3 regions of the Microbulbifer sp. SE14 genome follow, and region 3 is predicted to be linked to each of the others. Evidence: predicted binding sites of a transcription regulator. Region 3 holds the regulator's gene; each other region holds the start of a gene.
The links. The regulator LexA, encoded in region 3, represses DNA repair genes until DNA is damaged. The targets are predictions, from matches to a motif close to ACTGTNTNTANANACAGT.

Region 1 (3,271 bases), on a different contig from region 3:
CGCGGCCAGTTGTGTCCCCGCCAGCGGCGCGGGAATGCCCGGAAGCGCCTGCTCCTGGCCGGCGATACGCACCGGGTAGCGGGGGCTGCCGCGCTCCTCAGTGTCCTTCTCCCGGCACTCCTCCAGCTTGCGCGAGAAGGCCTCGTCGGTCTTCTCGATCAGCTGTTGCTGCACCTCCACCAGGGGAAGCTTCAGCTCCGTGGCCCCGGCCTGCATAGCGCCCAACAACAGGGCCAGGCCGGCGTAGAATTGTACCTTTTTCAGTGATCCTGCGGTTACCATGGTTGCCTCCAGGGTGATTTTCCTTGTACAGCCTTGAGACGGCACCAGTGCCGCCTTTGGATGCAGCGGCCGAAAATATTTTGAGATTGCCCGCCCGACCCGGGCCATCATCTGTCGGCATCCCCACTGGACCTGCATACCGGAAAGTCGCAATAATCCCCGTTCGAGCGAAGGAACAGAAGGACCATCAGACGATGCCGGAACCCAGAGAAATACTGACCTTCTGGTTCGGCCGGGCGCAGCTGGATGCAGTGCCGGACGACGCACACCGCCAGCGCTGGTTTTCCGGCGGAGAGGAATTCGACCGCAAGATCGACGATTACTTCGGCGATACGGTGGAGGCGGCCCTGGACGGCGACCTGGAGCAGTGGCGCCAGACCCTCGAGGGGGAAATGGCCCTGGTATTGGTCTGCGACCAGTTCACCCGCAATATCTATCGCGGCACCAGCCGCGCTTTCGCCGGCGACCCGCTGGCACGGGAAGTGGCTCTCGGCATCATAAAGAGAGGCGACGACCTGGAGATGGGCCTCTACCAGCGCGCCTTCCTCGGCATGCCCCTGGAGCACAGCGAGAATCCTGAGATGCAGCGGCGCTCGGTGGACTACTTCCACCGCCTGCGCATGGACTACCTGAACGGCGCCGAGGGCGCGGCCCAGGCGGAGAGCTTCTACCAGTACGCCCTGGCCCACCGGCAGGTCATCGACGAGTTCGGCCGCTACCCGCACCGCAACCAGGCCCTGGGGCGCGAATCGACGCCGGCGGAACAGAAGTGGCTGGAACAGGGAGGGGGCTTCTGATGGATCTGCTGAACTGGCTGTCCCTGGCCGGAATCTGCGCCCTGGGCGCCATGTCCCCCGGCCCCAGCCTGCTGATAGTGCTGCGCAGTGCCGCCTCGGGCCTCCGCCAGGGATTCACCTGCGCCCTGGCCCACGGCGCCGGCGTGGCCATCTACGCCGGGCTCACCGCCTTTGGCCTGGCGGTGCTGATCACCCGCTCGCCACTGCTGTTCAATATCCTGCAGTGGGCCGGCGCGGCCATGCTCGTCTACCTGGGCTGGAAGGCGCTGCGCGCGCCGGCCCCCAATCCCAATGCCGCCAGGTTGCCGGCGCCGCAGCAGTCGGTGGGCCGCTCGGCGCTGCAGGGGTTCGGAATCGCCTTTTTCAATCCCAAGATCGCAGTCTTCTTCACCGCCCTGTTCAGCCAGTTCGTCTCCGAACAGCAGGCGCTCTCCACCAAGCTTGGCATGGCCGCCCTGGCCGCGGGCATAGACGCCGGCTGGTACTGCCTGGTTGCCCTCGCCGTCTACGCCGGCCGCAACCGCAGCTGGGTGAGCAGCTCCGCCGGCCACCGCATGCAGCAGCTGTTCGGCGTCCTGCTGATCGGCCTGGCGGCGAGGCTGGTACTCACCATTTAACCGGTTTCTTCCAGGCAAAAAAAAGGCCCGTGTCGCGGGCCTTAAAACGTCTTACTGCGGGGTCGGAGCTAACTGCCTGTTGGGGGGTAGGAAGACAGCCAACTGCCACGGCTATTATGACATTCCACACCACCCTGTGCCGGCGGGCCACCGCAACCCCGGCTCCACTTATCGCAATCCCGACAATTTCTCCTCCCACCATTGACACTGAATATTTATACAGATACTGTACACAAATACAGACCCATCAAAACGCCGAAAAAATAACCGGAGGCAGAGTATGGCCGTAGTAGCCGTGTGGAAATGCGATAGAGACGGAGCAATGTTCGACAACAAAAAAGATGCAGAAGAACACGACAAGATGCTGGAACTGGCCGCCAATATCACCTCGCTGATAGAGCGCCATATCGACGGTATCTCCGAAGAGGCCGGCGAGGAAATCGGCCTGCTGCTGGCCAAGCGCCGCGACGACCTGGCCAAGGCCTGCAAGGGCAAGCCGGAGGTGCTGCTGGAAGAGGAAGAGAAGAAAGAAGAAAAAGCAGAGCAGGCAGCGGAGGATGACCGCGTTACGCCTTTCGCCGCCAACCAGTAGTTCTCAAAACTTAGTTTTCAAGTTTCCATCCCTGTACTTTGCGCCCGGCCCCTACGCCGGGCTTTTTTATTTGGGCGCGTTTGGAATGGCCTCGTCGTAGGGTGCGCCGCGCCAGAGCCAGTGCCGATGGCAGCGCTTTCCGGTGCGCGCGGCGCACCCTACGATTGCGGTGATCGGGATACCTACAGATTCATCACGGCGAAACTGATATCGACGGCAGCCAGAATCAGGATCACCAACCAGCTCAGCGCAATACCGAAGAAACGCCCGGGATGGTAGCCGCCCTGCCCCGCGGTAAGGCCGTAGGCGTGCATCAGCCGCGCCAGCAGGAACAAACCGCCGAGGATATGCAGCCAGAGTGCGGCGAGGCCGCCGAGTTCCGCGATCAGCATCAGTATCAGTGCAAGCGGAATATATTCGACCGCATTGGCATGGGCCCGCACCCGAACCTGGTTGTCGCGATCCTGGCCATTACCGAGACCTATTTTTTTTGCGCGGCGGAACTGCACCACGCGAAAGGCCAGGGCAATGACCAGGATTGCGCAGAGACCCGCGTAGAGCGCGGTTACATTAGCCATTTATTCTTCTCCTGCCAGGGGGATCATTGTGGGGCCTGCCCTGAATGCCGCCAAGGGCTCCGATTCGGCTCTGCCGCCGGTGGTCGCCCGGGAAAAAGCCTCATCGGCAAACATTTCCCGGGCGACCACCAATGGCAGAGCCTTACATTGTGCCGGCTGCCCGCTAACTTAGCGCCATTCGGGTCCGCTTTCAGTATTTGTAACCGAACTCATGGCCCTTCTTCGGCTTCAGGTAGCGGTCGCGCAGGCGGGTCGAACGGGTGACCAGCGACTGCTCTTTGCCATCGATCAGCACCTGCTCCGGGTAGCTGGTGACTTCCAGCGGGTCGCCGCTCCAGACCACGATATCCGCCACCGCGCCCTGCTCTATGGCGCCGCCCTCGATACCGAAGATCTCCGCCACAT
Region 2 (3,271 bases), on a different contig from region 3:
TCGGACCTGTCCGCCACCGCCTGCCGGAATTCCAGTTTGAGTGGGCCGCGCCCGCGCAGGGCCTTGGCCGCCCTGGCCCCGCCGCTCTGGTGTTCGGCGAAGCGGCGCTCCACGTCGCAGGTGATTCCCGTATAGAGGCTGCCCCTAGCCGTGCGTATCAGGTAGACGAACCAGTCGCTCAAGATGCTGCTTCCGTTGTTGGCGAGCGGCCATTGTCCGCCAGCGGGCGAGGATTGCAAACAGCTGCCGGGACCGGCAGCTGTTGTCCGTGATCGATGTTCGGAGAAACTGGCAAGACCTATCGCGGCCATGGGCCTCTCCTACAGACGCTCGCTGTTCAGAAGAGGAGCTGTTGAACGCCGGCCCGGGGCGGCGGACAGAAGCGGCTGCAATCCAGCACCAGCTTGCGCCGGTTGAGGCCCAGCTTGCTGATGGCCACGCGAAAGCGCTGTTGCAGCAACTGCGCGAAGACGCCGGTGCCCGCCTGGCGCTGGGCGAAGTCGCTGCGGTAATCGCGCCCGCCGCGGCTCTGCTGCACCAGGCTCATTACATGGGCGGCGCGCTCCGGATAGTGCACTGCCAGCCACTGGCGGAACAGCGGCGCCACCTCGTGCGGCAGGCGCAGCAGTATATAGGCGGCGTACTGCGCCCCGGCGCCCTTAGCCGCCTTGAGAATGGCTTCCAGTTCACAGTCATTCAATGCCGGGATCATCGGCGCCGCCAGCACCGCGGTGGGAATGCCCGCATCGCTCAGCTGCTCCAGGACCCGCAGGCGCGCGGCGGGACCGGCAGTGCGCGGTTCCAGTTTTCTCTTCAGATCGTTGTCAAGGGTGGTCACGCTGATGGCCACCTGGGCCAGTCCGTCTTTCGCCATCTCCGCCAGCAGCGGCAGGTCGCGCAGAATCAACTGGCTCTTGGTGACTATGGTCACCGGCTGGTTGTAGCGCTGCATCGTTTCCAGCAGCTGGTGGGTGACCTGCTTGTCTCTCTCCAGCGGTTGGTAGGGATCTGTATTGGTGCCCATGGCGATAGGGCTGCACTGATAACCGGGTTTGCGCAGTGCCTTCTCCAGCAGTTCCGCGGCGTTGGGCTTGAAGAAAATCCTGCTCTCGAAATCCAGGCCGGGAGACAGGTCCATATAGGCGTGGCTGGGGCGGGCGTAGCAATAAACACAACCATTTTCGCATCCGCGATAGGGGTTGATCGACTGGCTGAACGGAAGGTCCGGCGAACTGTTGCTACTGATAATCGTCTTGGCCTTTTCCTCTATAGCTTCGGTCAGCAGCCGCTCCAGGGGCTCCTCCTCCGTCTGCCAGCCGTCACTCTCGCGGGTACTGACATGGGGCACAAAACGCCCGGCCAGGTTGCTGGCGGCGCCGCGGCCCTTGTGTATCCGGGCGGGGTTGTCGGGGTCTTCGTTGGTCAAGCCGGTATCCCTGATGCTGTATAAATATACAGTTTACAGCCGCAGGTGTCCGCCGTGCAAGCCCGTGTTACTAGGCATACACTCAAATGCAATGGACAGGAGAATTCGACAATGGAAGGTATTACCACCCTGGTGGGGCAGGGTCTCTACCTGACCGCGGCTGCGGTCATCGGCCTGGGATTGGCGCGCATACTGCGTATAGACAATACCCTGGGCTGCCTGATCGCCGGCGTGCTCGCCGGCCTGCTGCTGCCGGTGATCGACTTCGACACCGGCCTGCGTGCGGAGAACCTGCACCAGCTGGTATTTTTCGTGATACTGCCGGTGTTGATCTTCGAGGCCGCCTGGCAGATAGATCCGAAGGCTCTGAAGCGCTGGCTGGGGCCGATACTGCTGTTCTCCACGGTCGGCGTAATCATCTGCGCGCTGATCATCGCGCTGCTCACCTACTTCGGTATCAACCACCCCACCGGTTTTCCCTGGATAGCAGCGCTGCTGACCGGCGCAATACTGGCCGCCACCGATCCGGTGTCAGTGATCACCAAGCTGCGCCAGGGAGATGCTGACGAAGACCTGTTGACCCTGGTGGAAGGCGAGAGCCTGTTTAATGACGCCGCCGCCATAGTACTGTTCAGTCTGGTGCTGGGCATGGCGACCCACAGTGTGGTGGAGGGCGGTAGCAGCACCGGCGAGCCACTATTCGGCGCAGGCAATGTCGCCCTGTCTTTCGCCGTAACCTTTTTCGGCGGCCTGGCGGTGGGTGTGCTCTGCGGACTGGCTGCCGCGACAGTGGTGCTCTTCCTCCGCTCTGCCGACGCCGGCCTGGTGACACTGGTGCTGGCGGCCTTCGGCAGCTTCTACCTGGCGGAGTATTTGGTGCATGTGTCCGGCATCATGTCGGTCATGGCCTGCGCCATAGTGGCCCGTAGCTGCCTGCGCCGGGAGTGCGGGACCTATCTGGCCTACGCTGAGCCCACCTGGGAGTGGTTGCGACTGCTTTTGGCGGCACTGGTCTTCGTGATCATGGGGCTGACGATCACCTTCGAGATGTTCACGCACCAGTGGCTGTCGATGCTGATTGCCATACCCGCCGCCGTCGGCGCGCGGGCCCTGGCGATCTTTATGATGGCGCCTCTGGCGCGCTTTGTCGGGCCGCCGATCCCGAAACACTGGCGCCTGATACTGGGTTGGGGCGGGTTGCGCGGTGTGATTGCAGTGGCGTTGGTGCTGTCCCTTCCGGTGGAGTTGCCCTACTGGTGGACTGTGCAGTCGATGGTGTTCGGGGTGGTGCTCTTCTCGCTGCTGGTACAGGGGACCAGCAGTAGTTGGATGATTGGCAAATTGAACAAATAGCGCCTTGGCTTTGATCGGCCCTGCCACCGGTGCCGCCCGGGAAAAAGCCTCATCGGCACTCTTTACCGGCCACAGGCGTTGTCCCGGACGGCCACTAACAGCAGCAGGGCCTCGCCTAGTGGCAGCCAAGAGGGCCAGCTACTGGACCTGTTGTTCGGAACCCTGTTCCCGCCGCTCCTTGGTGCAATATTGCAGGTAGCCGGCGAGGCCGAGCAACAGCAGTACAAATATCAACAGCCCGATCATTCTCTTCATTGGCGCGCCTTCTTCGCAGGAAGGATGTCCGGTTTCCCGGACATCCGCCGCCGGCTATGGAATTACGCCACAGGCCACCCGCGCGCCGCCGCCACCGAGCGGTTTCGGGGTATCCGAATAGTTGTCGCCGCCACTGTGGATCATCAATGCGCGCCCCTTGAGGTCGGAGAGTTTGAGGCGCGGCGCCAGCACCGGGTGCGTGGCATTGCCCGCAGCATCCACGAACAGCGCGGGCAG
Region 3 (3,271 bases):
TCACCGGCCAGGGCATCGGTAAAAGGCGTCAAAAACCGCTCGAAAACAGCCTGGATCAATTCTTTTTTCGAGCCGAAATGGTAATTTACAGCGGCTAGATTGACCCCGGCGGTACTGGTAATGGTGCGCAGCGAGGTCTCGGTAAACCCGCGCTCGGCGAACAGCACCTCCGCCGCATCCAGTATCCGACTGACAGTATCCGTCTGGCTCATAGCAATTCAAACCAACATTTAAAACAACTGTTTAGTACAGGCCAGATTAGCACATTCCGCGCCAACTGACGCTGTTACCGGGCGGGAGAGCCACACACTAGATTGAGGGAAAGCAATAGGGGCAGAGGGCCATGGCACATTTGCAACCGGATATCGGCAGCTGGTTTGAGAATATCGACAGTGGCGAGCTGTTCGAAGTGGTGGCCATCGACGAGCTGCACCAGACGGTCGAGGTGCAGTACCTGGATGGCACCCTGGACGAGTTTGAACTCGACCAGTGGCAGGGCCTCCCGGTCATCGACGCCGTACCACCCGAGGATGCCAATATCGCCTATGGCATGACCGTACAGGAGCAGGATCCGAATGCGATAGGCGGCGATGTGGCCGAGCGGGGCAATCCGTTGGATACCCTGGAGGGTGAGAGTTTTAGCGGAACCGACGAATCCTCCTTTTAGGCGCAGGTTGGGCTGAACGGAGCTAAGCCCAACCTACGGGTGATGGGGGAATTACTCCCGCTCTTTGATATATTCGATAATCAGTTCCGCCGCTTCATCCACGGTGTCCACGATCTTGAACAGGTCCAGGTCCGAGGAGTCGATACAGCTGCGCTCCAGAACCGCATCCACCAGCCAGCCGTGCAGTCCGGACCAGTAGCGCTCGCCCACGAGCACTATGGGAAAACGCCGCACCTTCTGCGTCTGCACCAGCGTCAGCACCTCGAACAATTCATCCAGGGTGCCGTATCCCCCTGGCAGGCCGACGAAGCCCACAGCGTGCTTCACGAACATAAACTTGCGCACAAAAAAGTAGCGGAAGTGCAGGCTGATATCCTGGTAGGGATTGGCCTTCTGCTCGAAAGGCAACTCGATATTGAGACCGATGGAGGTGCCCGGCTGCGGATAGGCGCCGCGATTGCAGGCCTCCATCACTCCCGGACCACCGCCGGTGATCACCGGGATGCCCTCGGCCGCCAGCAGTTCTCCCAGCCTGACGCCCTGCTTGTATTCCGGACTGTCTTCGGCAAAACGCGCACTGCCAAATACGGTGACTGCGCCGCTGAGCGCGATCAGCCGCTCTATTCCATCCACCAGCTCCGACTGAATGCGCAACACGCGCCAGGCTTCGGGCATTTTTGCGTCTAGCATTATTTTTTTCCCTCATTGTCGCGTCTTTCGACGACATACTTACTGCCTCATTCCTTCTCTCACAATGTAGCAGCTTTCCGTGACAGCAAGGCAAAGATTGCGCGACCTCCAAATCTGTATATAATCCCAGCAACTGTATAAAAATACAGAAACAGACCAGGTGATCTCATGACAAACCTCACTGCGCGCCAGGCCCAGGTACTCGAACTGATCAAGGTGTATCTGGATGAAACAGGCTATCCGCCCACCCGGGCGGAAATCGCCCAGGAGCTGGGCTTCCGCTCCCCCAACGCGGCGGAGGAACACCTGAAGGCACTGGCCCGCAAGGGCGCCATCGAGATGGTTGCGGGCGCCTCCCGGGGCATCCGCATACCGGACCACCAGACGGGTCTGCCCATCGTCGGCCGCGTGGCCGCGGGCAACCCGATACTGGCGGAGGAGAATATCGAGGATTACTGCGATCTGCCGGCAAACTTCTTCCACCCGCCGGCGGACTACCTGCTGCGGGTACACGGCATGAGTATGCGAGACGCTGGCATTCTCGACGGCGACCTGCTGGCGGTGCAGAAGACCGACCAGGTACGCAATGGCCAGATAGTCGTTGCGCGCATCGAGGACGAAGTGACCGTCAAACGCTTCCGCCGCAAGGGCAACCAGGCTACGGTGCAGCTACTGCCGGAAAACGAAGACTTCGAAGTGATTCAGGTGGATATGCGGGACAAGAGTTTCGCCATCGAGGGGCTGGCGGTGGGAGTGATTCGCCAGAGCCCCTAAAACGCGAAATTTGGCATTTACCTTGTAGGAGCGGCGGGGCGGCCATCCGCCTATGGCCGCGATCAGTTTCTCAGGTTATCCGGGAAGTCTGATCGCGGTCATGGGCCGCTCCTACATTATTGAGAAATCTGATCGCGTACTGAGCCGTCAGTGCACCGTGTGGTTGATCGGCGCCAGTTCGTCTTCCTCATCGAAGTAACCCGGCTCCAGGTCATCGAGATTCTGGACCGCCTCGATCCCCGCCTCCAGCATCGCGCGGGCGATGGCTATCTTGTGTTCGCGCAGGAACTGCAGGCTCTCGTCTGAGAAGTGGATGCGCACCAGCGGGTCCTCCTTGTGGCCGGCGCGGCGCAGTGCCACATCGCCATTGGCCAGTTCGATAATTTCAAAGGTTTCGGAGGACATGCACTTCTCCCTATACATCAGCTTTTGCGCAGTGTACCACAGGCGCAGCGGGAGTTTCATTGCGGGCCGGCCAGGAAAAGTGGCGAGGGAGAAGCTGCGCTACCACTCCTCCGCCTGGGCGCGCTGGCGCCGCACCAGTTCACTCAACGCAGAGTGCCATTCCCGCAACAATTCGTCGCTGAGCACCACGGGGCCGGTCGCGGACAAATTCTGCAGAGGAATCAGGTTGGCGGACTGCGGCCTGGTGCCGTTTTCCTCTGCGGAAAAGCTCCACAACTGCACCCAGGCGGCCTGCAACCGCGCCAGCCAGCTGTCCGGATCGACATCCAACTCGCTCAGTTCCACCGCCGCACCACAGGTCTTGCCGAAGGCGCGAGCGCGCTCGGCCAGCGCCTGGGCGGATTCCGGTTCGCTGTCCAGATGCAGCTGGAAGGCCAGCTCGGCGAGAAAGGCCCGGTAGGCCCGCCACAGCTGCAGCACCACCGCCTCCTGTACCGCCGCGCGCGCCAGCGGCGCCACACTCTCGGTTTCCAGCAGCAGCTGGCCCTTGCGCAGGGCCGAGGCCACGGAACCGGTGTAGGGGTTGCTCATTTGCTTTTCACCGCCTTCTTGCCCGCCTTCTTGCCCGCCGGCTTGCGCTTGGCGCTGCTGGCCTTGCTGCCGGCCTCGATCTGCCACTTGCCGTCGCGATAAAAAGCGCGCCAGCCAGTAGCCTTGCCCTCTTCTTCCGACTGC

Region 1: AC6R19_RS06560 (YebG family protein) is a predicted target of LexA. The motif match lies at 1,903-1,920, and genes of this name have one in related genera.
Region 2: AC6R19_RS00095 (PA0069 family radical SAM protein) is a predicted target of LexA. The motif match lies at 1,442-1,459, and genes of this name have one in related genera.

Annotation. Positions count from the first base shown of each region.
Region 1 covers NZ_JCBAJA010000006.1:185,694-188,964, forward strand. Annotated here, with positions in the region: gene AC6R19_RS06545 (hypothetical protein) at 1-282, opposite strand, end outside; gene AC6R19_RS06550 (DUF924 family protein) at 477-1,079, shown strand; gene AC6R19_RS06555 (LysE family translocator) at 1,079-1,696, shown strand; gene AC6R19_RS06560 (YebG family protein) at 1,977-2,288, shown strand; gene AC6R19_RS06565 (MAPEG family protein) at 2,471-2,866, opposite strand; gene AC6R19_RS06570 (amidohydrolase family protein) at 3,057-3,271, opposite strand, start outside.
Region 2 covers NZ_JCBAJA010000001.1:23,864-27,134, reverse strand. Annotated here, with positions in the region: gene AC6R19_RS00100 (GIY-YIG nuclease family protein) at 1-182, opposite strand, end outside; gene AC6R19_RS00095 (PA0069 family radical SAM protein) at 338-1,426, opposite strand; gene AC6R19_RS00090 (cation:proton antiporter) at 1,538-2,779, shown strand; gene sodC (superoxide dismutase [Cu-Zn] SodC) at 3,089-3,271, opposite strand, start outside.
Region 3 covers NZ_JCBAJA010000018.1:5,760-9,030, forward strand. Annotated here, with positions in the region: gene AC6R19_RS13490 (TetR/AcrR family transcriptional regulator) at 1-212, opposite strand, end outside; gene AC6R19_RS13495 (DUF6763 family protein) at 344-667, shown strand; gene AC6R19_RS13500 (LOG family protein) at 719-1,357, opposite strand; gene lexA (transcriptional repressor LexA) at 1,526-2,131, shown strand; gene AC6R19_RS13510 (hypothetical protein) at 2,279-2,536, opposite strand; gene AC6R19_RS13515 (DUF6586 family protein) at 2,636-3,127, opposite strand; gene topA (type I DNA topoisomerase) at 3,124-3,271, opposite strand, start outside.